DNA from 4 places in the Kitasatospora sp. NPDC057518 genome. Region 4 is predicted to be linked to each of the others. Evidence: riboswitches for the same ligand, from Rfam matches in the RefSeq annotation. Region 4 holds a riboswitch; each other region holds the start of a gene.
What was found. A riboswitch is a leader RNA that binds a small molecule or an ion and turns the genes downstream of it on or off. The one in region 4 is predicted to bind cobalamin.
Positions count from the first base shown of each region.

Region 1 (7,428 bases), on a different contig from region 4:
CGCCGGGGTACTGCGTTACGGGGGACTCCCGCCCCGCCCGGCCTGCCACCGGCGGGCCGTTGGGCCGTTCCGGGGAGACGGGTCACCGTCGCACCGGTACCGATCGTCGGCGGGAGCGGGGCATCACGGTCGCGCGGGTTCCGAGACGTCACGTCGAGCAGTCTTCCCCTTGTACCGGCCTTCTGTCACATCCGGTTGTCCGTACGACCGGGCGACCGCCGGTGGCACCTCCGCAAGATCGGGCAACAACGGCAAACCGCCTGGCCGGAAACGTGTGACCTGCCCATGCCATGGGGGGCGGGCCGGTTGCCGGGAATGCTCGGGCGGTCACCGTGCGTACGGGTGGGGGGTAAGGGGCCGGGCCAAATATTGCTCCTGACAGCCGAGGGGCCCGCACGGGGGCGTTTCGGCCCGGCGACGCCCGGCAGGACTGTCCAGCCCGAATCCGGACGGATGGCGGGCGGCGTGATCGGGATCGAGCCGCACCGGAAGTCGGCCGGGCCGACTTTTCACGCGGGCCCGGAGGAATGGGAGGAACGTTCATTCCCGGACGGGGGGAATCGCACCGGGAAAAGCGGCGGGGACCAGCCGAAAACGCCCTCGCGCACAGGGGGGGTGGTTGAGCCCCTAGAGGAGCGGGGTGAGCCAGCGGCGGAGGAGTTCGGTGTAGCGGTCGGGGGCGGTGTTCCAGAGGGTGGCGTGGTCGGCGCCGGGGAAGGGTTGGAGGCTCACCACGTCGCGGCGGGCGGCGGCCAGCTTCTCGGCGGTGCCGAAGGGCGCGATCCGGTCCTCGGGGCTGTGCAGGAGGAGGGTCGGCACCCGCAGGTCGGTGCCGTCGGCGATGCGGCCGAAGTCGGCGAGGTCGACCCCGGTGCGGCCCTCGGCGGCGAGGGCGCCGAGCTCGGCGGCGACGCCCTGGAAGCCGGCCCGGGCGGCGTCCCGGCGGGCGGAGGCGGGCAGGTCGAGCACGGGCGAGTCGAGGATCAGGCCGCGGACGGCGTGCGACCAGGCGGAGCGGGCCACGGTCTGCAGCACGATGGTCGCGCCGACGGACCAGCCGTACAGGATCACCTTGCCCGCGCCGCTGTCGAGCGCCAGCCGCACCGCCGCCTCGATGTCGCGCCACTCGGTCTCGCCGAAGTGGCTGAGCCCGTCCGGGGAGGCGGGGGCGCCCCGGTCGCCGCGGTAGGTGACGGCGAGGGCGGGCAGGCCGAGCCGGTCGAGGACGGGGAGCACCGGGAGGGTCTGCCGGCGGTCGTCGCCGGGGCCGTGCACCAGGATCACCCAGGTGCCGCGCTTGCCGTCGAGCCGCCAGGCGGGGAGGGCGCCGAGCTCGCCGTCGGCGGTGGTGTCGGCGAAGGCCAGGCCGAGCGCCTCGGTGGGGTCGCCGAGGTGGACCCGCGGGGTGAAGCGGACCTCGGTGCCGGGGACGAGGGTGCCCCGGTCGGCGCGGACCAGTCGGCGGGTGACGCCCTGTTCGTCGGCGTGCAGCACCTCCTCGACGACCGCGTGCCCGCCGTCCGCCCACTCCACCGCCCAGCGGCCGGGACGCAGGCTCGCGGGGCCGCGGGTGAAGGTGACCCGGCCGGCGGCGAGGGCGCGGACCTGGACCGGCCCGGACTCCTGGACGGCGGTCACCGGACGGACCATCCGCTCGGAGGCCCGGCGGCCGACCACCAGCACGGCGGCCCCCACCGCGGCGGCCGCCACGACGGCGGCGGTTCCCCAACGCATCTCGCTCCCCGCTCTGTTGTTCACGGACGTTCTTCACGGACGTTGTTCACGGACCGGACGGTGTTCGAGCCCCAGTTCACCGGCGCTCCGCCCGACCGGCCACCGGGCTGGGCCGTCCGGGTCACCCGGCGGGCGCTCCCGGGGTGCTCAGGGCGGTACTCAGGGCGGTACTCAGGGGGTGCCGGTGGCGAGGGTCGGGGCGGGGCCGCGCCGGGCGATCCGACCGGGCGTCAGCGGCGTCCCCGTGTGACCAACCCCTCCGTGACCTCGGTTGACTCCCGGTTCGGGCCCGTGATGGGATCCTGGGGCCAAACGGAGGCATGGAGAGGAAGCCGGTGGAAGTCCGGCGCGGTCCCGCCACTGTCACCGGGGAGCACGCTCGGAACATCGCCACGGCGGGCCGTCGACGGCTGCTGGAAGGCTCCGGGGGTGCGTTCGACCCGGAAGCCAGGAGACTCTCGCCGCCGTCACGTCGATCCAGGGCGCGGACCCTGAGTGAGGACACGCACGCGATGCAGGCTGCCCCGCCCGGCCGGACTCCGAGCTGCCCTCCGCCGTGCGGCCGATGACCCCGCGCGCGCCTTCCCCCGCTCCGCGCCCGCTGACCCGAGCCTCGCGCCCGCTGGCCCGCGCCGCCGTGTTCGCGCTCGGCGCCGCCGCGGGCTACGCCGCCGACGCCCGCTTCGCCGACCCCCGCCGGGGCCACCCGGTGGCCGTCTTCGGCAGCGCCGCGACCCGGCTGGAGCGGCGGTTGTGGCGCGACGACCGTGCCGCCGGGGCCGGGTACACCGCGCTGTGCGTGGGCGCGGTCACGGCGGGCGCGCTCGCCCTGGACCGTACGGTGGGCCGACGCCCGCTGGGCCGGGCGGCGCTGGCGGCGGCCGCGACCTGGACGGTGCTCGGCGGCACCTCGCTGACCCGGGAGGCCCGCACCATCGGCCGCTCACTGGCCGCCGGCGACCTCGCCGCCGCCCGGGAGCGGCTGCCGCACCTGTGCGGGCGGGACCCGAGCGCGCTGGACGGGCAGCAGATCGCCCGGGCGGTGGTCGAGTCGGTGGCCGAGAACACCGCCGACGCCGTGGTGAACGCGCTGACCTGGGGCGCCCTGGCCGGCACCCCCGGCCTGCTGGCCTTCCGCGCCGTGAACACCCTGGACGCCATGGTCGGCCACCGCTCGCCCCGCTACGCCCGGTTCGGCTGGGCCTCGGCCCGGCTGGACGACGTGGCGGGCTGGCCGGGCGCCCGGCTGACGGCGCTGCTGACGGTGGCCGCCGCCCCCGAGCCCCGGACCGCCTGGCGGGTCTGGCGGCGCGACGGCTCCGCGCACCCGAGCCCGAACGCGGGCCAGGCCGAATCGGCGTTCGCCGGCGCGGTGGGCGTCCGACTGGGCGGCACGCTGCGGTACGGCGAGCGGGTGGAGCACCGGCCCGTCCTGGGCGCGGAGCTGCGGCCGGTGACGGTGGACGACATCGAGCGGGCCTGCGCGCTCTCCCGGCGGGTGGGCGCACTGGCGCTGGGTACGACGGTCGCGGGGCACGTCCTGCTGCGGGCACTGCTGAAGAAGAGGGGACGGGTATGAGCAACGCACTGCTGGTCGCGGGGACGACCTCGGACGCGGGCAAGAGCGTGGTGACGGCCGGGATCTGCCGGTGGCTCGCCCGCCAGGGCGTACGGGTCGCGCCGTTCAAGGCGCAGAACATGTCGCTCAACTCCTTCGTCACCGCCGACGGCGCCGAGATCGGCCGCGCCCAGGCGATGCAGGCGCAGGCCGCCCGGGTGGAGCCGGAGGCGGCGATGAACCCGGTGCTGCTCAAGCCGGGCGCGGACGGCCGCAGCCAGGTGGTGCTGCTCGGCCGACCGGTGGCCGAGGTCGGCGCGCTGGACTACCGCGAGCGCAAGCCCGTCCTGCTGGAGCGCGCCCTGGAGTGCCTGGCCGACCTGCGCGGCCGCTACGACGTGGTGGTCTGCGAGGGCGCGGGATCGCCCGCCGAGATCAACCTGCGCGACCGCGACATCGCCAACATGGGCCTGGCCACGGCCGCCGCCCTGCCGGTGGTGGTGGTCGGGGACATCGACCGCGGCGGGGTCTTCGCGGCGATGTACGGGACGCTGGCGCTGCTGTCGGCGGAGGACCAGCGGCACGTGGCGGGCTGGTTCGTCAACAAGTTCCGCGGCGACGCGCGGCTGCTGGCGCCCGGGCTGGAGATGCTGCACGAGCTGACCGGCCGTCCGGTGCTGGGCACGCTGCCGATGCTGCCCGGGCTCTGGCTGGACGCCGAGGACTCGCTGGACCTGTCCACCGTGGCGGACCGGGCGGACGGGCCCGGGCCGCTCGGCGCGGACGTGCTGCGGGTGGCCGTGGTGCGCTTCCCCCGGCTGTCCAACTTCACCGACATGGACGCGCTCGCGCAGGAGCCGGGCGTGCTGGTCCGCTGGGCGACCAGGCCGGAGGAGCTGGCCGACGCCGACCTGGTGGTGCTGCCCGGTACCCGGGCCACCGTCGCGGACCTCGCCTGGCTGCGCGAGCGCGGCCTGGAGCCGGCCCTGAAGGCGCGGGTGGCGGCCGGACTGCCGGTCCTCGGGGTCTGCGGCGGCTACCAGATGCTGGCGCACTCCATCGTGGACGAGGTCGAGTCGAAGGCGGGCGCCGTCGACGGTCTCGGGCTGCTGCCGACGCGGGTGCGGTTCGGCGTCGAGAAGGTGCTGGCGCGGCCGGTCGGCGAGGCGTTCGGGCAGCGGGTCGAGGGCTACGAGATCCACCACGGGGTGGTGACCGTGGAGGGGGGCAGTCCCTTCCTGGACGGCTGCCGGGTCGGCCCGGTCTGGGGCACCACCTGGCACGGCGCGCTGGAGAACGACGGGTTCCGCCGCGAACTCCTGCGCGAGGTCGCCGAGTTGTCCGGCCGGGCGTTCGTCCCGGCGCCGGACACCTCCTTCGCCGCGGCGCGCGAGGCCCGGCTGGACCGGCTGGGCGACCTGATCGAGGAGCACGCGGACACCGACGCGCTGTGGAAGCTGATCGAGGGCGGGGTGCCGGCGGCCGGATCGCTGCCGTTCCTCCCGCCCGGGGCCCCTGGGAGTGACGCATGAGCCGGACACGGACGCAGGGCTGGGCAGGACCGCCGAACCGGGCGGGGCGGCAGGGCCGGGCACGATCACAGAGTCAGGCACGACAGGACTGGGGTACGGCATGAGTGACGTCCGCTATCCGTTCACCGCGATCGTCGGCATGGCCGACCTGCGGCTCGGACTGCTGCTGAACGCGGTCTCCCCGGCCGTGGGCGGCGTGCTGGTGCGCGGCGAGAAGGGCACCGCGAAGTCGACCATGGTGCGCGCGCTGGCCGGCCTGCTGCCGTCCATCGCCACCGTGGACGACTGCCGCTTCGCCTGCGACCCGGCCGCGCCCGACCCGCAGTGCCCGGACGGGCCGCACGACTCCCCGTCCTCCTCCGAACGGCCCTCCCAGCTGGTCGAGTTGCCGGTCGGCGTGGCCGAGGACCGGATCGTCGGCTCGCTCGACCTGGAGCGGGCGCTGGCCGAGGGCGTCAAGGCCTACGAGCCCGGACTGCTCGCCCGGGCGCACCGCGGCGTGCTCTACATCGACGAGGTGAACCTGCTCCAGGACCACGTGGTGGACCTGCTGCTGGACGCCGCCGCGATGGGCCGCTCGTACGTCGAGCGCGAGGGCGTGTCGGTGCGGCACGCGGCCCGGTTCCTGCTGGTCGGCACCATGAACCCGGAGGAGGGCGAGCTGCGGCCGCAGCTGCTCGACCGGTTCGGCCTGACCGTCGAGATCGCCGCCACCCGGGACCCGGCCGAGCGCGCCGAGGTGGTCCGCCGTCGGCTCGGGTACGACGCGGACCCGGCCGGCTTCGCCGCGCGGTTCGCCGAGGAGGAGCGGGCGCTCGCCGAACGCATCACCGCGGCACGGGAGTTGCTGCCCAAGGTCGAGCTGACCGATGTGGCGCTGCGTCAGATCACCGCCGTGTGCGCCGCGTTCGAGGTGGACGGGCTGCGCGCGGACATCGTGATGGCCCGCACCGCCGTCGCGCTGGCCGCCTGGGACGGGCGCACCGAGGTGCTGGAGGAGGACGTCCGCAAGGCCGCCCAGCTGGCACTGCCGCACCGCCGCCGCCGCAACCCCTTCGACGCGCCCGGGCTGGACGAGGAGCAGCTGGACCGGACGCTGGAGGAGCACGCCCAGCAGGAGGAGCCGGAGCCCGAGGACGACGGGCCCGGCCCGGACGGCGACGGTGGCGGCAGCGACGACGGCGACGGGCCGGAGGGCGGCCCGGACGGGGGCGGCCCCGACGGCGGCGGCGCGCCCGAGCCGTCCGACGGCGGCCCCGAGGCGCCCGAGGCGCCCTCCCCCGAGGACCCCGCCTCCGATGGCCCCGAGGCACCCGCACAGCCGCCCGTACCGGCCCAACACCCGGCCCCCGCGCGGGAGTCGGCGCCGGTCGCGGCCGGCGACCCGTACCGGACGCGGCTGTTCACCGTGAAGGGCACCGGGCACGGCGCCCAGGGCCGCCGCTCCCCCGCCGAGACCACCGGCGGGCACACCATCCGCGCCCGCCGCCCGCAGGGCGCGCTCGCCCGGCTGCACCTGACCGCGACCCTCCAGGCCGCCGCGCCGCACCAGGCCGCGCGCGGGCGCAGCGGGCGGGCGCTGGTGGTGCACAAGGACGACTTCCGCGAACAGGTGCGCCAGGGACGGGAGTCCAACCTGGTGCTGTTCGTGGTGGACGCCTCCGGCTCGATGGCCGCCCGGCAGCGGATGACCGCCGTCAAGGGCGCGGTGCTGTCGCTGCTGATGGACGCCTACCAGCGCCGCGACAAGATCGGCATGATCACCTTCCGGGGCTCGGGCGCCGAGCTGGCACTGCCGCCCACCTCCTCGGTGGAGGTCGGCGCGGCCCGGCTGGAGTCGCTGCCCACCGGCGGGCGGACCCCGCTGGCCGCCGGCCTGCTGCGCGCCCACGAGGTGCTGCGGGTGGAGCGGCTGCGCGACCCGAGCCGGCGCCCGCTGCTGGTCGTGGTGACCGACGGCCGGGCCACCGGCGGGCGGGACGCGCTCGCCCAGTCGCGCCGCGCGGCCGCGCTGTTCGCGGCGCAGGGCACGGCCAGCGTGGTGCTGGACTGCGAGTCCGGCCCGGTCCGCCTGGGCCTGGCCCGCACCCTGGCCGGGCTGCTCGGCGGCACCGCCGTCAGCCTGGACGAGCTGCGCGCCGAGGGCGTGGCCTCGCTCGTCCGCGAGAACCGCGCCGCGGACCGCTCCGCGAACCGTTCGACCACTTCGATGCGAAAGGCGGCCTGAGCCGACATGCCCAAGGGAGTCCCCGAGAGCGTCCCCGACGACGGTCTGACGACCCGTCAGCGCCGCACGCTGCCGATCACCGCCGTGCACACCGGCCCCGGCAAGGGCAAGTCCACGGCCGCGTTCGGCATGGCGCTGCGGGCCTGGAACCAGGGCTGGCCGGTCGGGGTGTTCCAGTTCGTGAAGTCCGCCAAGTGGAAGGTCGGCGAGGAGAACGCGCTGCGCGTGCTCGGCGCCTCCGGCGAGGGCGGCACCGTCGACTGGCACAAGATGGGCTCCGGCTGGTCCTGGATCCAGCGCTCCGCCGAGCAGGAGATGTCCAGCGAGGAGGCGGCCAAGGAGGGCTGGGAGCAGGTCAAGCGCGACCTCGCGGCCGA
Region 1 covers NZ_JBHVEU010000046.1:21,645-29,072, reverse strand. Annotated here, with positions in the region: gene ACFU7Z_RS07525 (alpha/beta hydrolase family protein) at 628-1,734, opposite strand; cobalamin riboswitch at 2,059-2,192, shown strand; gene ACFU7Z_RS07520 (cobalamin biosynthesis protein) at 2,300-3,313, shown strand; gene ACFU7Z_RS07515 (cobyric acid synthase) at 3,310-4,824, shown strand; gene ACFU7Z_RS07510 (putative cobaltochelatase) at 4,925-7,051, shown strand; gene cobO (cob(I)yrinic acid a,c-diamide adenosyltransferase) at 7,058-7,428, shown strand, end outside.
Region 1: another riboswitch for cobalamin. It lies ahead of ACFU7Z_RS07520 (cobalamin biosynthesis protein); the one in region 4 lies ahead of ACFU7Z_RS24610 (prenyltransferase/squalene oxidase repeat-containing protein).

Region 2 (7,428 bases), on a different contig from region 4:
CGACATCTGTCGCTCGGCGAGCCGGGCGGCCTCGCGGGACGTGGTCAGCACCGCCCGCTCGGCGGTTGTCGATGACATGGCGAAAGAAGTTCCTCGTCTGGTGTCGTCTCAGCCCCCGGCGGGGCACGGATCGTTCGCGGGCGGTCGGCCCCGGGCGGTCAGCCCTGGGGCGGACGGTCCGCGGGCGGCGGTACGACGGGACCGGGCTGCACCGGGCCGGGGGCCGGCGCGCCGGGCTGCGACGAGGCGGCGGGCCACGGCTGGACCGGCTGCTGCTGCGGGTACGGCATCGGCGGCGGGCCCGGCACGGGCTGCCCCCAACCGGGCTGGGGCTGCTGCTGGGGCTGTCCGGGCAGGGTCTGCGGCCAGGCCGGCTGCGGCTGCGAGTACGGCTGGGGCTGGGGCTGCGAGTACGGCTGGGGCTGGGGCTGCCCCCAGGCGGCGGGATACGGCTGGGGCTGGAACGGCTGCGGCGCGGGGGCCACCGCCGCTCGCGGCTGCTCCCGCCAGACCGACCGGGCCAGCAGCACGATCAGCGCCGCGGTGACGACCACCCCGAGCCCGAAGGTGGCGAGCTTGAGCCAGCCCTCGGTGGTGCCGGTGAACCACTTCTGCTGCGGCTCGTCCAGGAGCGCGCCGGTCAGGCTGCGCACCCGGTTGTACCCCTCGACCAGCGCGACGCCGGCCGCCACCCCGAGCGCCCAGTCGCGCCCGCGGATCAGGAGGACGCCCGAGACCAGGTAGAGCAGGCCGTAGTTGAGGCTCCCGGTCTCGGCGGCCACCGAGGAACCGCCGTAGTAGAAGACGCCCTTGAGGTAGGTGGCGACACCGACCTGGCCGAAGCAGTTGTACCCGGCCCAGCCGAGCAGCACCACGCCCCAGCAGACGGCCACCGCGCCGGCCGCGCGCATCGGACCCGTACGTGTCATCCCGTATCCCCCGCCCCCTCCGGGCCCGTCCCGGCCGTTCGCCCCGCCCTCGGCTTCGCCGCCACAGGATGCCACACGGCGCAACGGAGCCGGAATTCCACCCGTTCAGCGGATCCCCGCGGTGCGGCGGACCTCACAGCGCCGAGCACCGTACGAACGTGCCGTCGGCTCAGCGCACGTGCAGGCCGCCCCAGTCGACGTTCGCGCCGAACGGGCCGGAACCGCCGGTGAGCGCCAGCGGACTGCGGTACGTGGCGGTGACGTCCGCGGCCGAGTTGCGCGGCTGGTCCGGGGTCAGGTTGTTCGCGGTGAGCGACTGCCCCCACACCGTCCAGATCGTCCAGGGTGTGCGCCGCAGGGTCTCCGGCTGACGGGAGTTGACCGGGACGGCGAAGGACTCGGCCAGCATCCGCGGCTTGCCGTAGGCGGAGAGCCCGTCGTAGTACCGCTTGGTCCACACCTCGCCGGTGCCGATCGGGTGCGCCGGGCTGCCGCTGTAGTCGTCCACCCCGACCACGTCGACGAACTGGGTGCCCGGGTAGTAGTCCCAGGGGTCCACGCCCGGGGCACCGTCCCAGGACACCGGGGTCCAGACGAACAGCAGGTTGTGCAACCCCCTGGTCTCCACCAGGTACTTGTAGGTGATCCTCCACAGCGCCTGGTAGTCGGCCGGTTTCTGGCCCGCCCACCAGAACCGGCGGGAGCAGTCCAGCACGTTCATCTCGTGGTACGGGCGCAGCAGCACCGGCACGTCCCGGGAGGCCAGGTACTCCAGGTGGTCGGCCAGATAGGACAGGTCGGTGATCAGCGCGCGGTACTCGGGGGTGTCGTGCGCGCCGTCCACGACCCGGCCGAACCAGTCGGGGTCCTTGGCCGCCGGCGAGTTCGAACAGAGCACCCGGTCGAAGGACTTGACGTCCGAACCGGGGTAGGGCTGGTGGAAGGACATGCCGACGATCCCGGCCGGGCCGCCGCCGTTGTCCGGAAGTTCGGTGCTGCTGCCGTCGCAGTTCTGCTGCACGCCCGCCGCGCCGTAGCCGCCGTCCTCCGCGCGCGGGTGGCCGTTCCAGACGGCGGAGAGCAGGTCGACGGCGTCGTCAGTGTACTGCCAGCCGGCCCGGCACGTGGGCCAGCGGCCGGCCGAGTAGGAGCGCGGATTGCCGACGCCCCAGCCGTTCTGGCCGTAGCCGGGACCGAGGTCGGTCTCCACGAAGCCGGGCAGCTTGCCGGTGATGTCGGCGGCCTTCTTGTAGTAGTAGCCGACCTGCTTGGTGCCCCGGTAGTCCCCGTACTCGGGGTTGTTGCGCTCGTTGTGCGCCTCGACGTGCTGGCCGATCACCGTGCCGCCGCTCTGCCCGGTACGGGCCTGGGCCTCCAGGTCGGCGAGGAACTGCTGGACGGCGCGGGCGTTCGGCGAGGCCTGCGGGTCCCGGGCGAGCAGGTCCCGGCCCACCTCCGGCGGCAGGGTACGCCCGGGGAGGCCGACCGACACCGGGACCCTCGGGGGCTGTTCGCCCTCCGCCCTGCCGTCGTGGTCCAGCAGGGCGACCGCTCCCGCGGCGATGACGATCCCGGCCGCGGCCAGGACGGCCGGCTTGCCGCGCAGGGCTCTGGGCAGGGCCACGGACCGCTCCTCCGGTTGCTCGCCGGCGCCGCCCCCCACGGACGCAACCGGAACACACATGCGAAATGACTGTTCCGAGAGCCTGCCACACTCCCCCGGCCCCGGCGAACGAACCGCCGGGGCCGGGGTGTCACGGCGGGTCAGCCCGCCGGGGTGCCCTGGACGCCGGGCGCGGCCGAGGACGCGGCCTTGGCGCGCTTGAGCAACTGCCCCTTCACGTGCTCGGTGAACCCGGCGGCCGCGGCGGTCGCCGTGGCGTCCGGAGCGTTGCCGCCCTTCGCCGAGCCCTCGACCGTGAAGTAGCCGTACCGGCCCAGGCTGTTGTGGGTGCCGGTACAACCCGGACCGGCACAGAACGCCGGCGAACCGGGGGCGGGCGCGCCCTTGAGCTGACCGGCGAAGTTCTTCAGCGCGGTCTCGGCCTGGAGCTTGTGCTCGAAGACCGCCACCCCGACGGTGACCGCGCTGTCCCCGGAGACGTACGTCGCCCGGAGCACCTGCTGGCACCCCTGGTCGCCGAGCACCTTGCCCAGCCCTCCGGTCGTGGAGTTCCCGTCCCAACAGGGCGAGTCCAGCGACACGACGGTGCGGTTCCAGGTGGCGCCGTTGATCGTCACCTGGAGCGCGGAGAACAGCGCTCCCGCGTCCTGCGGCGCCGGGTCGGTGGCAGCCTCCCAGATCGGCTTCGACGGGTCGTCCGGCGTACCGGACGTGCTCGGGGGGACGGTCGGCTGGGTGGATTTCGCGACGGTCGGGGAACCGTCGTCCTTCTTGCCCTGGAGCAGCACCACACCGCCCGCGACCAGGCCGCCCACCACGGCGACCGCGGCCACCACACCGACGGCCTTCATCCGGCGACGGCGTTTGCCCTCGACCTCGTTGCGGTCCGCCAGCGCGTCCCAGTCCGGCTCGGCCCGCTGCTGCGGGACCGGCTGCTGGGGCTGCTGCTGGAGGTGCCACTGCGGCTGCGGCTGCGCGACGGGCTGGGGCTGCCCGACCGGCTGCGGGTGCGGCTGCCCCACCGGCGGAGCCGGCTGCGGCGGAGGCGCGACCGGGTGCGGCACCGGCGGGATGGGCTGCGCGACCGGCTGCACCGACGGCACCACCGGCCCGTACGAGGCGGGCGGCGGCCCGAAACCCCCGCTCGGCGGCGGTACCGGACCAGGTACCACCGGCTGCTGACTCTGTGCGCCCCCCGGCCCGGCGGGAGGCGTTCCCTGCGGCCCCTGCCCAGGTACGCCAGTTCCGTCGCTCATGCGCCCAGATCGTAGGGCATCCTCGTGAGCGCCGGTCCTCCCGGTGACCATTCCGTATCGAAACCAGGACGGCCCCGGCCCGGTTCCGGGGCTGCCGAGGGCCATCGCGCACCACGTTCCTGGTACTGCCGGTCATCGTCCCGACACGCGGCGCCGTACTACATCTGGGGTCGCTTCAGTGAGACACCACTACATGTATGCTCGCTTCTGCTGTCGATGCAGGGGAACCCGGTGCGAATCCGGGACTGCCCCGCAGCGGTGAGCGGGCGGCTCCAGCAGCCGCACCCCGCGAGTCCGAGTACCTGCCGACGGCGTGCGCCACGGCCCTCCCGCAGAGGCCGCGCCGGCACCAGCAGTACCCCTCCGGGCCTCGCGGGCGGGCCGGGGAGTCACCTCGCGCGACGCTTTTTTGCGTTCGCGCCGTGCTCCCCTGCCCAGATCGGCCCGGTGGCCCCCCGAGCACCGCCGCCGATCGCCGCCAGGAGAGAGCGCCTTGACCACCGCTGCCTCAGCCACCCTGCCCGCCCAGGGCTCCGGTACCGCCTTCACCGACCCGACGGTCTCCGACCCCGGGGGCGCGCTGCTGCGGCTGCTCACCGACCGCAGCACCGACCTCACCGAGGTCGACCCCGGCCATGTCGCCGCCGCCGCGCTGCGCGGCCGCCACGCCGGCTCGGACTTCGCCGAGCTGCGCGGGCTGGCCGTGGACGCCGCCGCGTCGATGATCGCCGAGGACCCCCAGTACTCGAAGCTGGCCGCCCGCCTGCTCGCGCTGGAGATCGTCGACGAGGCGAACAGCCAGGGCTCGGTGTCCTTCTCCGCCTCGATCGCCGTCGGCCACACCGAGGGCCTGATCGGCGACACCACCGCGGACTTCGTCGCCAAGCACGCCGCCGCCCTGGACGCGCTGATCGACACCGCCGGCGACGACCGCTTCGAGTACTTCGGCCTGCGCACCGTGCAGTCCCGCTACCTGCTGCGCCACCCGATCACCCGCAAGGTGATCGAGACCCCGCAGCACTTCCTGCTCCGCGTCGCCTGCGGCCTGGCGGTCGGCGACTCCGAGCAGTCGGTGCGCGAGGTGGCCGAGCTGTACGGCCTGATGAGCCGCCTGGAGTACCTGACCTCCTCGCCGACGCTGTTCAACTCCGGCACCCGGCACCCGCAGATGTCGAGCTGCTACCTGCTCGACTCGCCGCTGGACAATCTGGACTCGATCTACAACCGCTACGCGCAGATCGCCCGCCTGTCCAAGCACGCCGGCGGCATCGGCCTGTCCTACTCGCGCATCCGCTCGCGCGGCAGCCTGATCCGCGGCACCAACGGCAAGTCCAACGGCATCGTGCCGTTCCTGCGCACCCTCGACTCCTCGGTCGCCGCCGTCAACCAGGGCGGCCGCCGCAAGGGCGCGGCCTGCGTCTACCTGGAGACCTGGCACGCCGACATCGAGGAGTTCCTGGAGCTCCGCGACAACACCGGCGAAGAGGCCCGCCGCACCCACAACCTCAACCTGGCGCACTGGATCCCGGACGAGTTCATGCGCCGGGTCAACGCCAACCAGGACTGGTCGCTGTTCTCCCCGGCCGACGTGCCGGAGCTGGTCGACCTGTGGGGCGCCGACTTCGACGAGGCCTACCGCAAGGCCGAGCTGGCCGGCAAGGCCGTCCGCACCATCCCGGCGCAGACCCTGTACGCCCGCATGATGCGCACCCTGGCGCAGACCGGCAACGGCTGGATGACCTTCAAGGACGCCTCCAACCGCGCCGCCAACCAGACCGCCCTGCCGGGCCGCACCGTGCACTCCTCCAACCTGTGCACGGAGATCCTGGAGGTCACGGACGACTCCGAGACCGCCGTCTGCAACCTCGGCTCGGTCAACCTCGGCGCCCACGTGGCCCCCGGTGCCACCGTCGACGACCTGCTCGGCGCCATGGACTGGGAGCGCCTCGACGCCACCGTCCGCACGGCCGTGACGTTCCTCGACCGCGTGGTGGACATCAACTTCTACCCGACCACCGAGGCCGGCACCTCCAACTCCCGCTGGCGGCCGGTCGGCCTCGGCGTGATGGGCCTCCAGGACGTCTTCTTCAAGCTGCGGATCGACTTCGACTCCGCCGAGGCCGCCCGCCTGTCCACGCTGATCGCCGAGCGCATCATGCTCACCGCGTACGAGCGCTCCGCCGACCTGGCCGAGCAGCTCGGCCGCCACGAGGCGTACGGCGAGACCCGCGCCGCCCGCGGCGAGCTGCACATCGACCACTTCCCGACGGCCGCCCCGCAGTGGGCCGACCGCTGGACGGCGCTGCGCGCCCGGATCGCCGAGACCGGCCTGCGCAACTCGCTGCTGCTGGCCATCGCGCCGACCGCGACCATCGCGTCCATCGCCGGCGTGTACGAGTGCATCGAGCCGCAGGTGTCCAACCTGTTCAAGCGCGAGACGCTGTCCGGCGAGTTCCTCCAGGTCAACCCGTACCTGGTGCGCGAGCTCAAGGAGCTCGGCGTCTGGGACCAGCAGACCCGCGACGCCCTGCGCGACGCCAACGGCTCCGTCCAGGACCTGAACTGGCTGCCCGCCGGGGTCCGTTCGCTGTACCGGACGGCCTGGGAGCTGCCGCAGCGCGCGCTGATCGACCTGGCCGCGGCCCGTATGCCGTACCTGGACCAGAGCCAGTCCCTGAACCTGTTCATGGCGGCGCCGACCATCGGCAAGCTCAGCTCGATGTACGCCTACGCGTGGAAGGTGGGTCTGAAGACCACCTACTACCTGCGTTCGCGCCCGGCCACCCGCATCGCCCAGGCCGCGTCCGGCACCGCCCGTGCCGCCGCGCCGGCGCCGGTGCCCGTGAACACCCCCTCCCTCACCCCGGAGCAGGAAGCCGCCATCGCCTGCTCCCTGGAGAACCCCGAGTCCTGCGAGGCCTGCCAGTGACCACCCCCGAAGACCGCAAGATGCTGCTCGACCCCGGCTTCGAGCTGACCCTGCGCCCGATGCGCTACCCGTCGTTCTACGACCGGTACCGGGACGCGATCAAGAACACCTGGACCGTCGAGGAGGTGGACCTGCACTCCGACGTCGCCGACCTGGCGAAGCTCAGCGAGGGCGAGCGCCACCTCATCGGCCGGCTGGTCGCGTTCTTCGCGACGGGCGACTCGATCGTCTCCAACAACGTGGTGCTGAGCCTCTACAAGCACATCAACTCGCCCGAGGCGCGCCTGTACCTCTCGCGGCAGCTGTTCGAAGAGGCCGTGCACGTCCAGTTCTACCTGACGCTGCTGGACACCTACCTGCCCGACCCGGAGGACCGCAACGCGGCCTTCGCCGCGGTGGAGAACATCCCCTCCATCCGCCAGAAGGCGCAGTTCTGCTTCAAGTACATGAACGCGGTCGACCACATCGACTCGCTGCAGACCAAGGAGGACCGCCGCGCGTTCCTCCTGAACCTGATCTGCTTCGCGGCTTGCGTGGAGGGCCTGTTCTTCTACGGCGCCTTCGCCTACGTGTACTGGTTCCGTTCGCGCGGCCTGCTGCACGGCCTGGCCACGGGCACCAACTGGGTGTTCCGCGACGAGTCCATGCACATGGACTTCGCGATGTCGGTGGTCGACACCGTCCGCGAGG
Region 2 covers NZ_JBHVEU010000199.1:369-7,796, reverse strand. Annotated here, with positions in the region: gene ACFU7Z_RS21060 (glycosyltransferase family 2 protein) at 1-78, opposite strand, end outside; gene ACFU7Z_RS21055 (hypothetical protein) at 159-929, opposite strand; gene ACFU7Z_RS21050 (glycoside hydrolase family 26 protein) at 1,099-2,553, opposite strand; gene ACFU7Z_RS21045 (hypothetical protein) at 2,694-3,575, opposite strand; cobalamin riboswitch at 3,990-4,134, shown strand; gene ACFU7Z_RS21040 (ribonucleoside-diphosphate reductase subunit alpha) at 4,327-6,738, shown strand; gene ACFU7Z_RS21035 (ribonucleotide-diphosphate reductase subunit beta) at 6,759-7,428, shown strand, end outside.
Region 2: another riboswitch for cobalamin. It lies ahead of ACFU7Z_RS21040 (ribonucleoside-diphosphate reductase subunit alpha); the one in region 4 lies ahead of ACFU7Z_RS24610 (prenyltransferase/squalene oxidase repeat-containing protein).

Region 3 (7,428 bases), on a different contig from region 4:
CCGGCGGCGAGTTCGGCGTCGGTGAGCAGGCAGGAGTCGAGCAGGTCGGTGATGCCGTCGACGTCCAGCCCCTCGGCGGTGAAGCTGAGCTGCTGCACCCGGTCGCCGTGCCGGGGGTGCCAGTCGAGGGCGGCGGCGGCCCGGCGCGCGGGCGGGTAGAGCTCCCAGGCCGCGTCGGGCAGGGAGGTGAGCCAGGGCCCGCACTCCTCGACCGCGAGGTTCGCCCCGGCGGCGTCCCAGGCGAGTATCAGGTCGGGCCGGTTGGCCAGCCAGAACCGGCCGCGGCTGCGCTGCGCCGCCGGGACGAGCAGTTCCAGCGCCCGGTGCAGCCGCTCGGGGTGGAGCGGTCGGCGGCGCTCCCACAGCAGGGTGGCGACGCCCGCCTCGTCCCGCTCCTGCGGCAGCAGCGCGAGCGCCGGGTTGACCCGGTCGCGGGCGGCGGCCACGTCGAAGCCGCCGAGCGCGGCCCGGGTGAGCGCGCCGGTGCCGAGCCGGACGGTCCGGGCGGTGGCGTGCAGCTGGCGCAGGAGGGCGAGCCCCGGCGCGTGCGCTGCGGCGCGCGGCACGGCGAGCGTGCCGGCGTACTCGATCTGGTGGGCGAGCGCCTCGGCGCGGGTCCGGTCGTCGCGCGAGGCGGTCTGCTCGCCGTGCTCCACCAGGTCGTCGGGGACGGAGAGCTCGCCGACCAGCCGGTCCGGGTCGACGGCGGTGACCACGCCCGCCAGTTCGACGGCGTCGTCGAGCCGCCTCCCGTCCACCTCTCCCCCGGCGATCACCTCGACCGCGGGGTGCGGGTCGCTGCCGCCCCACAGTTCGACGATCGCCAGTCCGTACCGGCCGCCGTCGGCGATCTCCAGCAGCCGGGGCAGCAGGTCCTCGCGCAGGGCGCAGCACGGGCAGTCGTTCGCCAGCGGGACGTCGGCCACGTCGAAGGCCCCGGCGGCGTCGCGCAGCTCGCGGCGGACGGTGCCGAGCGCGGCGTCCCGCAGGTCGTGGTGCAGGACCACGGCGTCCACCGCGGCCGCCGCCAGTTCCTCGACGGCGGCCCGGCGCTGCTCCGCGTGCAGGCCGGCGACGACCACCACCGGCAGCCTGGTCCCGTCCACGGCGCTCACCAGCTCGCCTTGCGGACGCCGGGCAGGTGCCCGGCGTGGGCGTGGGCGCGCAGGTTGACCCGGGAGAGGCCGAAGGCCCGCAGGTAGCCGCGGGGCCGGCCATCCACGGCGTCCCGGTTGCGGACCCGGGTGGCGCTGGCGTCGCGCGGCTGGCGGGCGAGCTCGGCCTGGGCGGCGGCGCGCTCGGCGGGGCCGGTGCCGGGGTGGGCGATGGTCCGCTTGAGCTCGGCCCGGCGCTCGGCGTGGCGGGCGACGACGGCGCGCCGCCGCTCGTTCTTGGCGATCTTGCTCTGCTTGGCCATCAGACCTTCTCCCCCCGGGCGCGGATGCGGGCGACGGCGGCCTCGATGCCGATCGCGTCGACGGTGCGGATGCCCTTGGCGCTCAGCGCCAGCCGGACGTACCGGCCCTCGCCGGGCAGCCAGTAGCGCTTGCGCTGGATGTTGGGGTCGAAGCGGCGGCCGGTGCGGCGGTGCGAGTGCGAGATCGCGTTGCCGAAGCCGGGCCGGCGGCCGGTGAGTTGGCAGCGGGCGGACATGGGTGCTCCCTGGCGTCCGGGAATGGGCAGGACCGGGCTCACGTTACACCAGATGAAAATGACTTCCATTTCGATGTACGGTTCGAGCCAACCCCTCGGACCGGACCCCGAGACCCCGACCCCCAGACCCCAGGAGGACGTCCCATGGCCCGCAGCGAACTGCGCCCGGTGATCAGGCTCCGCTCCACCGCCGGCACCGGCTTCACGTACGTGACCCGCAAGAACCGCCGCAACGACCCGGACCGGATGGTCCTGCGCAAGTACGACCCGGCCGCGGGCCGGCACGTCGACTTCCGCGAGGAGCGCTGACCCCGGACACGCGAACGGCGCCTCCCCGGACTCGGGGAGGCGCCGTGGGCGGCCGGGCCGCTCGGCTCAGGAGCCCTCGGGCGTCCAGCGCTGCTCGACCCGGGCGAGCTTCCAGTACCCGATCGCGATCGCCCAGACGACCACGAACAGCCCGGCGATCGCGTAGCCCACGTTGTCCAGCGAGATGTCCGCGACGAACCCGGTGACCGGGTCGGTCAGGTCGAGCTTCTCGTGCAGCACCCCGACCAGCTCGATGGTGCCGATGATGAAGGCCACCGCGATCGACAGACCCGTGATGGTCAGGTTGTAGTACACCTTCCGGACCGGGTTGGCGAAGGCCCACTGGTACGCGAAGTTCATGAACGTCCCGTCCAGGGTGTCGAACAGGCTCATCCCCGCCGCGAACAGCAGCGGCAGGCAGACGATCGCGTACCAGGGCAGCCCGGAGGCCGCGCCCGAGCCGGCCATCACCATCAGGGTGACCTCGGTCGCCGTGTCGAAGCCCAGGCCCAGCACCATGCCCACCGGGAACATCTGCCCCGGCCGGGTGATCGAACGGGTCGCCCGGTTCAGCACCCGGGCCATGAAGCCGCGCGAGTCGAGGTGCGCCTCCAGCTCCTTCTCGTCGAACTTCCCGGCCCGCATCGAGCGGAACACCCTGAGGATGCCGAGCAGCGCCGCCAGGTTGAGCGCGCCGATCAGGTAGAGGAACACGCCGGAGGTGGTCGTCCCGATCACGCCCAGCCACTTGTGGGTGGCCGACTCGTCGTCCATCAGCGTGTTCGCCAGCTGCGCGCCGCCCGCCACCAGGGCGGCCATCAGCACCACCATCGAGGAGTGCCCGAGGGCGAACCAGAAGCCCACCGAGACCGGCCGCTTGCCGTCCGCCATCAGCTTGCGGGTGGTGTTGTCGATCACCGCGATGTGGTCGGCGTCGAAGGCGTGCCGCATACCGAGGGTGTACGCGGTGATGCCGAGGCCCACCCCGAAGACCTGGGTACCGACCGCGTACCGCTCGGGCGCGACCAGGAAGATCAGCGTGCCGAAGGCCACCACGTGCATGGCCACGATCACCGCCATCAGCCCGGCCGTACGGACGGTGTCCTCGCGCCGCCATCTGAAGCTGGGCAGCACGGAAGGGGCCGGCTTCGCGCCGGCGGCAACGGTTTCGGGCAGGGTCATCTGCGGATCACGCTCCAGCACCTCGTGGAAAACCTCGTGAGATGCCGTGGCCGGTCTCCTGGCTGACGGGATACCCGTGCCCGCCTTCCCAGGTGCGCGAGGCACCCAGTGGCTCCGTGGGCACGGACGACGTTCCTCCGCGGGCGGAGGAACGACCCGATCACAGTGGCGAGGGCCGCTCCGGGCTGGGACCCCTGAGGGTCCGTCACCGGTCTTCCCGAGCACCACGGCGGGGAACACCGTAGGGGCCGCGCCCCGACCCGTGCAAGGCTGCGCACCTGCGCAGGTGTCCAGGATCACAGGCGACCGCCTGCAAGAATGTCCGCATGCATCTCGTACCGGCCGACCGCGCGGGCCACCGCACCATCGACGGGCACCGGGTCTGCGAGGCCATCGCCGCGATCGGCGACCCCGCGCACGTCCGGTCCTGGGCCGAGCGGTTCTCCCTGCTCGCCGACCCCGGACGGCTCGCCCTGCTGCTCGCCCTCCACCGGGCCGGCCCGCTCGCCGTCAGCGACCTCGCGGTGGCCACCGGCATGCGCGACCCCGCCGTCTCCCAGGCCCTGCGGCTGCTCCGCACGGCCGGCGTGGTCACCGGCGACCGGGACGGACGAGTGGTGCGCTACCGGCTCGTGGACGAGGCCATGCGCCCCCTCCTCGACGAGTGCGCCGCCGCCGAGCACCACGAGCCCAGCGCGGCAGTGGGCTGACCCCTCCCGCCGACGCCTGCCCGACCTGCCGACTCCCGCTCGGTCCGCCGACTCCCGCCCGGGCCGCTGACTCCCGCTCGGGAAGGCGCGCCGCGAACGGCCCCGGCCAGTACGATCATGATGTGCCGTCCCACCCCCATGCCTGGCCCGCCGACCGCTGGAACACCGACCCGGTCAAGGCCCGCGTGCTGGCGGTCGCCCGCACCCTCACCTCGGCCACCCGGGTGCTGGACGTCCTCTCCCTGCTGAGCCCGCACGGCATCGAGTGGTACTTCACCGTCAACCCCGGTTCCGTCTTCGCCGACCGCGCCCTGGACGAGTACCTGCACGGCCTGTCCGGCTTCACCGTGCTGGACTGGGACGACGCCGTCCGCCACCGCTTCGACCTGGCCGTCGCCTGCGCCGTCCACTCCTCCATGCACCACCTGGACGCCCGCCTCGTCGTCCTGCCGCACGGCGCCGGCTACAACCGCCTGGTCACCGAGTCCACCGGCGACACGGTCAGCGCCGCCGGCCTGTCCCGCAACGAACTCACCCACCGCGGGCGGGTGTTCGTGGACGTCCTCGGGCTCTCCCACCCCGAACAGCTGGACCGGCTGCGGACCTCCTGCCCCGAGGCCCTGGACGTCGCCCGGGTGGTCGGCGACCCGTGCTTCGACCGGATGCTCGCCAGCCGGCGCTCCCGGGACGGCTACCGCGCCGCGCTCGGCGCCGTCGGCGGCCGACGGCTCGTCGTCGTCAGCTCCACCTGGAGCGAGCACTCGTTATTCGGCCGCCACCCCGACCTGCCCCGGCGGCTCGTCCGCCAACTGCCCGCCGACGAGTACACGGTGGCCGTCGTCCTGCACCCCAACGTGTGGAGCCGCCACGCCCCCGGGGCGCTGCTCGACGACGCCCGCCGGATGGGCCTGCGCCTGATCCCGCCCCACCAGGGCTGGCAGGCCGCGCTCGTCGCCGCCGACTGCGTGATCGGCGACCACGGCTCGGTCACCGTCTACGGCGCCGCCCTGGAACACCGCACCATGCTCGTCGCCACCGGCGCCGCCGAACTCGACCCGCGCTCCCCCAGCTACGCCTTCGGCCAGGCCGCCCCCGTCCTCGACCCGGACGGGGACCTCGCCGCCCAGCTCGAACAGGCCCTCGCCGAGGCCCCGGCCGGCCTGCGCGAGATCACCGACCGCTCGCTCGCCCACCGCGGCGAATCCGCCCGGCTGCTGCGCCCGCTGCTCTACTCCTTCCTGGACGGCCTGGACGAACCCGGGGACGAACCGGCCCTGCCGCCCTACCCCAGGCCCGTCCCCTGCCCCGGGGCCGCCGAGTGGCCCACCGCGTACGACGTCGAGGGCAGCACCGAGGGGACCGAGGTGAGCCTGCGGCGCTACCCCTTCCACCCGGACGACCACACCCCGCGCGGCTTCCACGCCCTCACCGACGAGCACCCGGGCGACGCCCTGCGCTACACGGCCGAGGTGATCGCCCGCACCGAGGCGCACGCCGAACGCCCCGCCACCCGCTGGCTCGCCGACACCGCCGCCGAACTGCCCGGCCTCGCCGTCGCGGTGGCCGCCCTCGGCCCGGCCCGCCACCTGCTCCGGCTGCACGGCGGCCGGCTGCTGGAGGCCCGCGCCGAACCGGACTGGGGCCGCCCCGATCCCGCCGTCGACCCGCTGCTGCTCGGCTCCGCCGTGGCCTGCTGGCTCGCCGACGGCGGCGACCCGGCCGGCCTCCCCGAGCACGGACTCACCGTCCGCACCGGCGGGCACCGCACCCGGGTGTCCTTCCACACCGGGCCCTGACCCCGCCTGGCCCGCTACGGACCGCCCCTCGGCCCGGACCGCCCCTCAGCCCGCCAGCTGCCGCAGCCGCTCGCGGCTGCGCTCCGCCAGCTCCGCGTCGTCCAGCTCCTCGGCGAGGGTGACGAGCAGGGTGTGGGCCTGCGCCTCCTTCGCGTACTGGTTCCGCTCCTTGGCCCGCCGGGCGCAGTCGTCCGCGTGGGCGACGGCGAGGTCCAGCTGCCCGAGCGCCCGGTGGGCCCGGGCCCGGACCAGCGGCAGCTTCATCAGCATGTCGGTGTCCCGCGTCCGCCCGGCCCGGGCGGTGGCCTCGGCCAGCAGGGTCAGCGCCTCCTCCGGACGGCCGTCGGCGATCAGCGCCTGCGCCAGGTTGTAGCTCTGGACGATCTCGCCGTGGTCGTCGCCCCGGTTCTCCGCCAGGGCCAGGGTGAAGCGCTCCACCGCGTCGCCCGGGCGGCCGTCGGCCAGGCAGAGCAGGCCGTCGGTCTCGTAGAGCACCCCGACCACCCGGCGGTTCGTCACCAACGGGACCAGCTCCGTGGCGAGCGCCAGCTGCTCGGCGGCGAGCCGGTACTCCTTGCGCTCCTGGTGGGCGCGGGCGAGCTGGTTGCGCATCTTGACCACGGCGGCCGGCTGGTTGTCCCACTGGGCCGACTCGATGCCGAGCCGGTGGGTGGCGATCCAGTCATCGTAGAGCTTGCGGCCGTGGTACAGCGGCCAGAGCGACTCGCAGAGCCGCCACACCTCGCCGTGCCACCCCTGCGCGGCCGCCTCCTCCACCACCGCGCGGAAGTCGGCGCGTTCGGCGTACAGCCACTCCAGGGCCGCGGCGTCGGAGGCGAAGCCGGGCAGGTCGTCGCCGCTCGGGTCCTGCAGCCGGAGCCGGTCCCTGCCCATCGTCCGGTCGGCGAGCGAGGCACGGCCCCGGAAGTACGCCACGACGCCGGCGAGGAGCCCGGCGCGGTCGGGCAGCTCCCGCGTCCGGCCGTAGGCGTGCAGCCGCACCACGTCGTGGGCCCGGAATCGGTCCTCGCCGTCGTCGTCCACCACCTCGTCGAGCACGTGGACGCCACGCAGCTCCCTGACCGCCTGCTCGGCGCGCTCGACGCCGACCGCCCGCGCCAGTTCGGCGGACACGAAGGGGCCGGGGTGCACGCCGATCAGCTGGTAGAGCGCCCGGCCCGGCGCCGACAGCCGCTCGTGGACCAGGTCGTACGTCGCGCCGAGATCGCTCTCCTCGTCCTCCAGCATCGCCAACCTGCCCTCCCGGTCGTGCAGTTCGGCCACCACCCGGCCGACCGGCAGGCTGTCCCGGTCCAGCAGCTGGCTCCCGACCGCGTTCAGCGCGAGCGGCAACCCGCCGCACAGCTCGACCAGTTCGGCCAGTTCCCCGTCGGTTCCCCGCCCGGAGCCCACCCAGCCCCGCACCAGTTCGGCGCCCGCCGCCGCGCTCAGCGGCCCGAGTCGGCGCACCTCGGCGCCGTCCATCCGCAGCGCGGGCAGCCGCCGCCGGCTCGCGACCACCACCAGCCCGCAGGCGGGGAGCAGCGCCCGGACCTCCGCGGCGTGCTCGACGTTGTCCAGGAAGAACAGGCACCGGCGCCCGGCGGTGGCGGTGCGGAAGGCCGTGAACCGCTCGGCCTCCACGGCCGGGGGCTCGGCGCCCAGGGCGCGCAGGAAGCCGGCCAGCAGCCCGGGGAGGTCCACCCCGCCCTGGTGCCGGTAGGCCTTCAGGTCGGCGTAGAGGTCCCCGCCGGGGAAGCGCTCCCGGTGGCGCTCGG
Region 3 covers NZ_JBHVEU010000377.1:573-8,000, forward strand. Annotated here, with positions in the region: gene ACFU7Z_RS30055 (CobW family GTP-binding protein) at 1-1,106, opposite strand, end outside; gene rpsN (30S ribosomal protein S14) at 1,112-1,417, opposite strand; gene rpmB (50S ribosomal protein L28) at 1,417-1,653, opposite strand; gene rpmG (50S ribosomal protein L33) at 1,798-1,962, shown strand; gene ACFU7Z_RS30075 (HoxN/HupN/NixA family nickel/cobalt transporter) at 2,029-3,144, opposite strand; cobalamin riboswitch at 3,175-3,388, opposite strand; gene ACFU7Z_RS30080 (metalloregulator ArsR/SmtB family transcription factor) at 3,471-3,854, shown strand; gene ACFU7Z_RS30085 (hypothetical protein) at 3,977-5,650, shown strand; gene ACFU7Z_RS30090 (AAA family ATPase) at 5,696-7,428, opposite strand, start outside.
Region 3: another riboswitch for cobalamin. It lies ahead of ACFU7Z_RS30075 (HoxN/HupN/NixA family nickel/cobalt transporter); the one in region 4 lies ahead of ACFU7Z_RS24610 (prenyltransferase/squalene oxidase repeat-containing protein).

Region 4 (7,428 bases):
GCCGAGGTCGACGACGGGCGGCGCGATCGCGGTGTCCCGGAAGACCTCGGCCGGGGGGCCGTGCACGACCGTCCCGTCGCCGGGCAGGTAGGCGACCCGGTCGGCATACTGGACGACCCGCTCCAGGCGGTGCTCGGCCAACAGGACGGTCACGCCGAGGTCGTGGACCAGCCGGGTGATCGCGGCCAGCACCTCCTCGGCGGCGGTCGGGTCGAGCGCGGAGGTCGGCTCGTCCAGCACCAGGACGCGCGGGTGCGCGGTGAGCACCGAGCCGATGGCGACGCGCTGCTGCTGGCCGCCGGAGAGCTCGTACAGGGCCCGGTGGCGCAGGTCGGCCAGGCCGAGCAGGTCCAGGGTCTCCTCGACGCGCTTGCGCATGGTCTCCGGCGGGATCGCCAACTGCTCCATGACGTACGCCAGTTCCTCCTCCACCGTGTCGGTGGTGAAGCCGGCCAGCGGGTCCTGCCCGACCACGCCGACCACGTCGGCGAGTTCGCGCGGCGGGTGGTGGGCGGTGTCGCGGCCGTCCACGGTGACCCGGCCGCGCAGGGTGCCGCCGGTGAAGTGCGGCACCAGTCCGTTGACGGCGCCGAGCAGGGTCGACTTGCCGACGCCGGTGCGGCCGACCACCAGGCAGAGCTCGCCCTCCGGGATGTGCAGGTCGACGTCGCGCAGGACGGGCGTGCTCTCGCCGTCGTACACCACGCCGACCCGGTCGAATCGGATCACGTGCTCACCTCGGAGGTCGTGCGGTCGGTGCGGTCGATGGGGGCGGCGTCGGGACGTGCGGCCGGGCGCGGCCCCGGCCCGGCGGCGGGTCCGGGCGTCCGGCCGGGCGGCGGCGAGACGATCCCGGCCGCCCCCGCCAGCAGCAGGGCGAGCACCGGGACGAGCGGCAGAGTCGGCCAAGTCAGCGGGTACAGCGAGGGGTTGAGGTCGGTGGCGTCGTAACCGACGGTGGCGAACAGCAGCACGGCGGCGGTCACCCCGCAGCCGGCCACGCCCCACTCGGCGGCCCGCCAGCGGTCCGGCCGGTAGGTGGTGCGCCGCACCCGCCGCCCGCCGAGCAGCAGGCCCGCCACGCAGAGCACGGCGCCCGCGAGGAAGGCGGGCAGGCCGAGCGCGGCCGGGGCCGTCCCGTCCAGCAGCCCGTACACCCCGGCGCACAGGCCGCACATGCCGAGCAGCATCAGCGCGCCGGTCAGCCGGCGGGAGCGGCGCGAGGCGGTGCCGGAACGCCCGTAGCCGCGCGAGTCCATCGCGGCCGCGAGGCTGAGCGAACGCTCCAGCGCGTCCTCCAGGACCGGCACCACGATGCTGCGCAGGGCGCGGACGCCCTTGCGCCGCCCGGCACGCAACCGCCGTGCCCGGGCGACGCGTTGGACGCTCTGCACCAGCTGGGGCGCGACGCTGAGCGACACCGTCACGGCGACGCCAAGCTCGTACAGGGCCCCCGGCAGCACCCGCAGCGCCCGCTTGGGGTTCGCCAGGGTGTTCGCGGCGCCGATGCAGCAGATCAGACAGGCCAGCCGCAGCCCGTCGAAGGCCGCCGAGAGCGTGGCCTCCAGCGAGACCGGGCCGCCGATCTCGATGCCCGCGTACCAGGCGGGGGTCGGGATGTGCGGCAGGGAGAAGAGCAGGTGGTCGTGCGGGGTGACACCGGTGGCGAAGACGCACCGGAAGACCATCCGGATCGCCACCACCGTCAGGGCCAGCCACAGGTAGTAGGCGAACCCGCGCGCCCACGGCGCCTCGCTGCGGCGGGCGGTGACCACGAAGCCGAGCACGGCGAGGACGAGCAGGAGCAGCAGCGGGTTGGTGGTGCGGCTGGCCGCCGTCGCCAGGGCCAGCGCCCAGGCCCACCAGGCCAGCGGGTGGAGGTTGCGCGGGATGCGCCGGCCCCCCGCGGCCCGCCCGGGGGCGCGCTGCGGGGAGCCGGACTCGCGCTTGTCGAGCGTGCCCACCGGATCACTCGGCCCGTCGGCGGCGGCGCCGGGCGGCCACCACCGTGGCCACGCCCAGCGCCACGACGAGGACCGAGCCGAGCACGGCGGGGACCATCGACCCGGAGTCGTGCGGTGCGTCGGCCACCGGGTTGGCGTCCACCACCCCGCCGGGCACGGCTGCCGCGGACGTGGGCCCGGCCTCGGCCGCGGCCGTCTGCGGTGTCGACTGGTCGCTCGGGGCGTCGGTCGGCGGGGCGGTGGACGGCTCGGCCGGCACCGGCGTGGGGTCGGGCGCACCCGGCGGGGTGCTGCCGTCCTCGGGGATGGCGGGGTCCGTCCCCGGGGTCGCGGCGGACGCGGGCGGACGGGCTCCGCCGGGCTGAGGCGCGGCGGGGGCCGGGGCCCGGCCGCCGGTTGAGCCAGTGCCCCCGGTTGACCCGGAGCCGCCGGTCGCACCGGAGCCGCTGCCGCCCGTCGTACCGGATCCGCCCGCCGCTCCGCCGGAACCACCCGTCGTGCCCTGGCCCGGGTCGGCCGGCTGCCCGCCCGGGCTGGAGTTGTGGGCCCGGACACTGTCCGGCGAGATCGTCGGACGGCCTTCGGTGCCCTCGACGTTGGTGCCGCCGAAGATCCACAGGTCGACGCTGCCGGGCTTCGGCTTGTAGAGCATCGCGCCGAGCTGGCTGTAGGACCACTCGTTCTGGCCCGGATCGGCGTGCCAGTACGACCAGTACGCGGTGGCCGGGGGCGTCAGGACGCACTTCTCCTGCTCCGGCGTCGGGTACTGCTTGCCGCCCTGGAAGCCGCTGTAGCCGATCCGGCAGATGAAGGCCGGGCCGTCGTGGCCGGTGCCGGTGGTCTTCCAACCGCCCTGGTTGAGCAGGGTGAACCCGGTGGTGGGCGTGGTCCCGCAGGAGCGCAGCAGCGGGCCGCCCCACTTGCCGAAGTCCACGGCGAGTACGGCACCGGAGGTGGTGGTGCACTGCTCGATCGGCAACGGGGTCGCGGCGGCCGGGGTGGTGCCCGCGGCGACGCCGCCGAAGGCGAGGGCGAAGGTCAGCGACGCCGCCCCGGACAGCCGGGCGAGGCGCGTGCCGAGTCCCCGGCTCACCGGTGACGCCCCGGGGCGGCCGCGGTGCGGCGACGGGCGACGAGGACGGCCCCGGCGCCGAGCGCGGTCAGCGCGCCGGCTCCCGCCGTCAGCGCCAGTGCCTGGCTTCCGGTACTGGCCAGGCCGCCTGAACCGGTCCGCACCGGTACGCCCCCGGCCTCGGCGACACCGCCGGACGACGGGGCGTCGGTGGCCGGGGCCGGCCCGGTCGTGGTGGGCGAACCCGTCGGGGAGGACGTCCCCGTCGGGGTACCTGTCGGCGTCCCGGTGGGAGTAGGCGTCGGCGTGCCCGCGAGGTCGCGGGACAGCGTCCCGAAGGAGATGCCGGTGGCACCGCCCAGCACCTGTGTGGACGCGCGGACGTCCGACCCCCGCTGCCCGGCCGCCGCGACGTTGAACCCGCCGTCGCCGTTCTGCTGCCCGGCGAGGAAGTCGAGCGCCTTGGCGATCTGTCCACCGTAGGCGGCCTGGCGCAGCGTCATGCCCTGGACGGCCAGCGCGGCCGAGTTGGTGGAGTCGCCGGACGCGCCGGGGAAGCCGCCGTCGGGCAGCTGCCGCGCGGCGAGCCAGCCGAGCCCCTGGTCGACCGCCCGGGCGGCCTCGTCCCCGGGGACGAGGGCGAGGGCCATGACGGCCATCGCCGTGCTGTCCACGTCGGAGTCGCCGGTGGCGGGGATCAGGCTCGGCCAGGAGCCGTCCGGGTGCTGGAGGCCCTTCAGGTAGGCGATCGCGGGGGCGGCGCTGGTGGACTCCCCGGCCCGGAGCTGGGCCATGACGGCGAGCGCCTGGGAGAAGACGGAGGTGGCGTAGGCGTAGTTGCCCGGGGCGGCGCAGCCGGTGGTCGCGTCGGCCTTGGCGCACACCAGCGCGGCGAGGGCGGCGATCAGGTCGTGGCCGCCGAAGTCCCGCGGGTTGCGGCCGACGGCCTGGGCGAGCAGCGCCTCCTTGCCGATGGACCCGCCGCCGGCGTACTCGGTGCCGATCGCGGTCCAGTCGTTGACGGTGCGCTCGCTCGCGTCCTTGCCCTGCTGGTCGAGGAAGTCGACGATCCGGCGCAGCGCGGCGTCGTCGGTGCCGGTCGCGGCGAGGGCGTAGGCCCCGTCGATGGTCAGGCCGAAGTCGGCGAAGGCCGGGAAGCCCTCGTAGTAGTGGCCGTCGATCAGCCGGGCCGGGTCGGTGAGGTAGGCGCTCCCCCTGGCCGCGTCGGGTTTCCTCCCCGCGGGCGGGGTCGGCGTGGTGGTGGGGCCGTCCGGGTTGTGCCGGACGGTGGTGAGGTCGGTACCGGTGAGGGCCAGGAGGGCCTGCTCGGTGGCGACGGCGTCCGGGTCGGTGGTCGACTCGTCGGGGCCGAGGCCGCCGTCCTTGCCCTGGCGGGCGGCGAGCCAGGCGGTGGCGGCGGCCCGGTGGGCGTCCTGGCCGGTGGCCCGGAAGACCTGGGCGGCGATCGCGGTGCTGGTGGTGTCGCCGGGGGCGCCGGGGTACGGGAGGAGGGAGCCGTCGGGCTGCTGGCTCGCCGCGAGCTGGTCGGCGGCCTTCCTGGCGGCCGCTTCGTAGCCGGGGGCGGTCCGCAGGGCGAGGGCGGCGATCGCGGTGGCGGACGGGTCGGACTCGCAGTGGTCACCCGCGACGATCATCGAACCGGCCATGCCGCCGTCGGCGCACTGGAAGGCCGCGAACCGGGCGAGGGCCGGGGCGGGCGGCGTCACGCCGGCGCGCTGGAGGGCGATGACGCCGAGGGACTGGACCCAGGGCGAGGACGCGCCGAGGAAGTCCCCGGCGGCGGTGCACCTGCCGTTCTCCCCCGCCCCCGTGCAGACGTGGTCGGTGAGCGCGGCGACCAGGTCGTGGCCGCCGAAGGCGCGCGGGTCGCGGCCGGTGCTCTCGGCGACGAGGGCCAGCAGGACGGCGGCCCTGGTGTCCGGCGCGCCGGTCGGCCCGTCGGGGTGCAGGAACGCGTCGGTGTGGGCGTCGAGGAAGGCGACCACCTTGCGCAGCGCCGGGTCCTGCGTCCCCGCCGCCGCGAGCGCGATGGCGGTGAGGGCGGTCCGGGGGTAGTCGGGCCCCGGGGCGGCCCAGTTCTCCATGTGGTCGCCGCCGACGAGTTGGCCGGCCAGCCAGGCCGCGGCGGCCGCCGGGTCGCCCGTGGCGGAGGGGGATCCGGTGGGGCTCGGGCTCGTGGTCGGGGTTGCCGAAGGGGAGGCGGAGGGCGAGGGGCCGCCGTTCCTGGCGCGGACGGAGTCCGGGGTGAAGTTCGGCGCCCCGCTGGTGCCACCGATGTCCGTACCGCCGTAGACCCAGGCCTCGACCTCGCCGGGCTCGGGCTTCTGCGTGCCGGCCCCGAACCGGCTGTAGGACCAGGTCTGTTGGCCGGGTTCGGCGATCCAGTACGACCAGTACGCGGTGGCCTGCGGGGTGTTGACGCACGGCTCCTCGGCCGGTGTCGGGTACTGGGCGCCGCCGTTGAAGGTCCCGGTCCCGAGCCGGCAGATGAAGGCCGGTCCGTCGTGCTCGGTGCCGGTCGTGGTGAAGCCGGCGTTGTGCAGCAGGTTCATGCCCGTCGTGGGGTGGGCGTCGCAGCCCCGGACGACGCCGCCGCCCCAGTGGGTGAAGTCGACGGCGACGATCGCGCCCGTCGTCGCCGTGCACTGCTCGATCGGGTCGGCCGAGGCGGTACCCGGGTACCCGAGCAGGACCGTGCCGCAGGCGGCGACGGCGACGGTGCCGGCGACCACCAGCGAGGCGAGGTCCCGGTTTCTGTGACGTGTGCGATTGCTGCTGACCCTCACGACGACTCCCTGGTCGGTCGACACGCGAGGCGACGGCGCAGCCGACGGTCGCCCGCGGGCACGGGGGCCGTCGAAACCGCGTCGTAGTCCGCGACGACGCAAGTGCTCTGTGAACAGACCCCCGGTCCAGGCATTCCGGCTCACCCACCCTCAGGTGGGTCCACGGTTGCGGGTCAGCGCCGGAGTTGGACCGGCTTCCCCTGAATGCCGAGGGCAAAAAATCGGTTCATCAGACCACGCTGACCGACGGAGAGTCAACGGGGCGTCAGGTCGATCACATCACCTCGTCGGGCGACGGACCTGTGCGGTAGCGTCCGCGGTGGCCGAGCGGGGGAACCCGGTGCGAACCCGGGGCTGACGCGCAGCGGTGTGGGGCGGTGACCGTGCCGTCCCGAGCCCGAATGCCCGCCCGGCCACGCACCACGGCGAATGCCGGCCCACGCGATCCGGGCGGCGACCGCTCCGGCAGTCGCGCGCCCCGAGCGGACGTGGGAGTCCCGGGGCAGGGTCGGCGCCCGCCACCCCAAGGAGCCTGTCCCGTGCCCCTCCCCACCCCGTCCCGCGCCGCCTCGGCGACCACCGTCGCGCTGACGGCCGGAGCCCTGCTGCTCTCCGCCGTCCCCGCCCACGCGACGGCCACCCCGGCCCAGATAGCCACCTCCAAGAGCACCGGCGTCACGTACCTGAAGTCCCTCCAGGCCGCCGACGGCAGCTACGTCACCGGCGGCGGACTCTCCAACGAGTGGGCGTTCAGCGCGCTCGCCGCCGCCGGAACGGCCGCCGCCGACGTGACCCCCGGCGGGGACACCGGCAGGAACGCCCGCCTCGTCTACCGCAACCAGCTCGCCGCCCCCGGCTGGCCCGGCACCTCGCCCGTGGCCACGGACTACGAGCGCGCCGTCCTCAACGCCTACGCGGCCGGCATCGACCCCGCCCGCGTCGGCCCCGGCCGCAACCTCCTCGCCGACCTCACCGCCTACTGGCAGACCGCCGAACCCGGCTACTACGGCCCGTCCGCCAACTTCAACGGCACCGTCTTCGGCCTGCTCGCCCTCGCCGGCGCCAGGACCCAGGCCGGCGCCCAGCGCGCCCCGCAGCCGCTGCTCGACGCCTCCGTCACGGCCGTGCGCGCCAACCAGCACAACGACGGCGGCTGGAACTACAGCAAGGCCGCGGGCGACCCGACGGCACTCGCCCAGGGTGGCGACATCGACATGACGGGTGCCGCCATGGCCTCCCTCTGCACCGCCGGAGTGCCCAACACCGATTCCGCGGTCGTCGCCGCCAAGAACTTCCTCAAGGGCAAACTCGCCTCCTCCGGCGCCTTCAACGCCATGTTCGGGGTGAACACCGACTCCAACGGCTGGGCCGTGTCCGGCCTCAACGCCTGCGGCATCAACCCCCAGGGCACCGACTTCACCAGCGGCACCGGCAAGACCCCGGTCGACTTCCTGATCTCCCAGCAGTTCAAGCCCGGCGGCGGCTTCAAGTACCTTCCCACCGACACCAGCCCGTCCGCCTACGCCTCCGTCGACGGCCTGCGCGCCGTCGCCGGTGCCGGGTTCACCGCCACCCCGCCCGCCCC
Region 4 covers NZ_JBHVEU010000256.1:411-7,838, reverse strand. Annotated here, with positions in the region: gene ACFU7Z_RS24625 (ABC transporter ATP-binding protein) at 1-729, opposite strand, end outside; gene ACFU7Z_RS24620 (CbiQ family ECF transporter T component) at 726-1,964, opposite strand; gene ACFU7Z_RS24615 (hypothetical protein) at 1,969-3,057, opposite strand; gene ACFU7Z_RS24610 (prenyltransferase/squalene oxidase repeat-containing protein) at 3,054-5,843, opposite strand; cobalamin riboswitch at 5,951-6,095, opposite strand; cobalamin riboswitch at 6,174-6,250, shown strand; gene ACFU7Z_RS24605 (hypothetical protein) at 6,383-7,428, shown strand, end outside.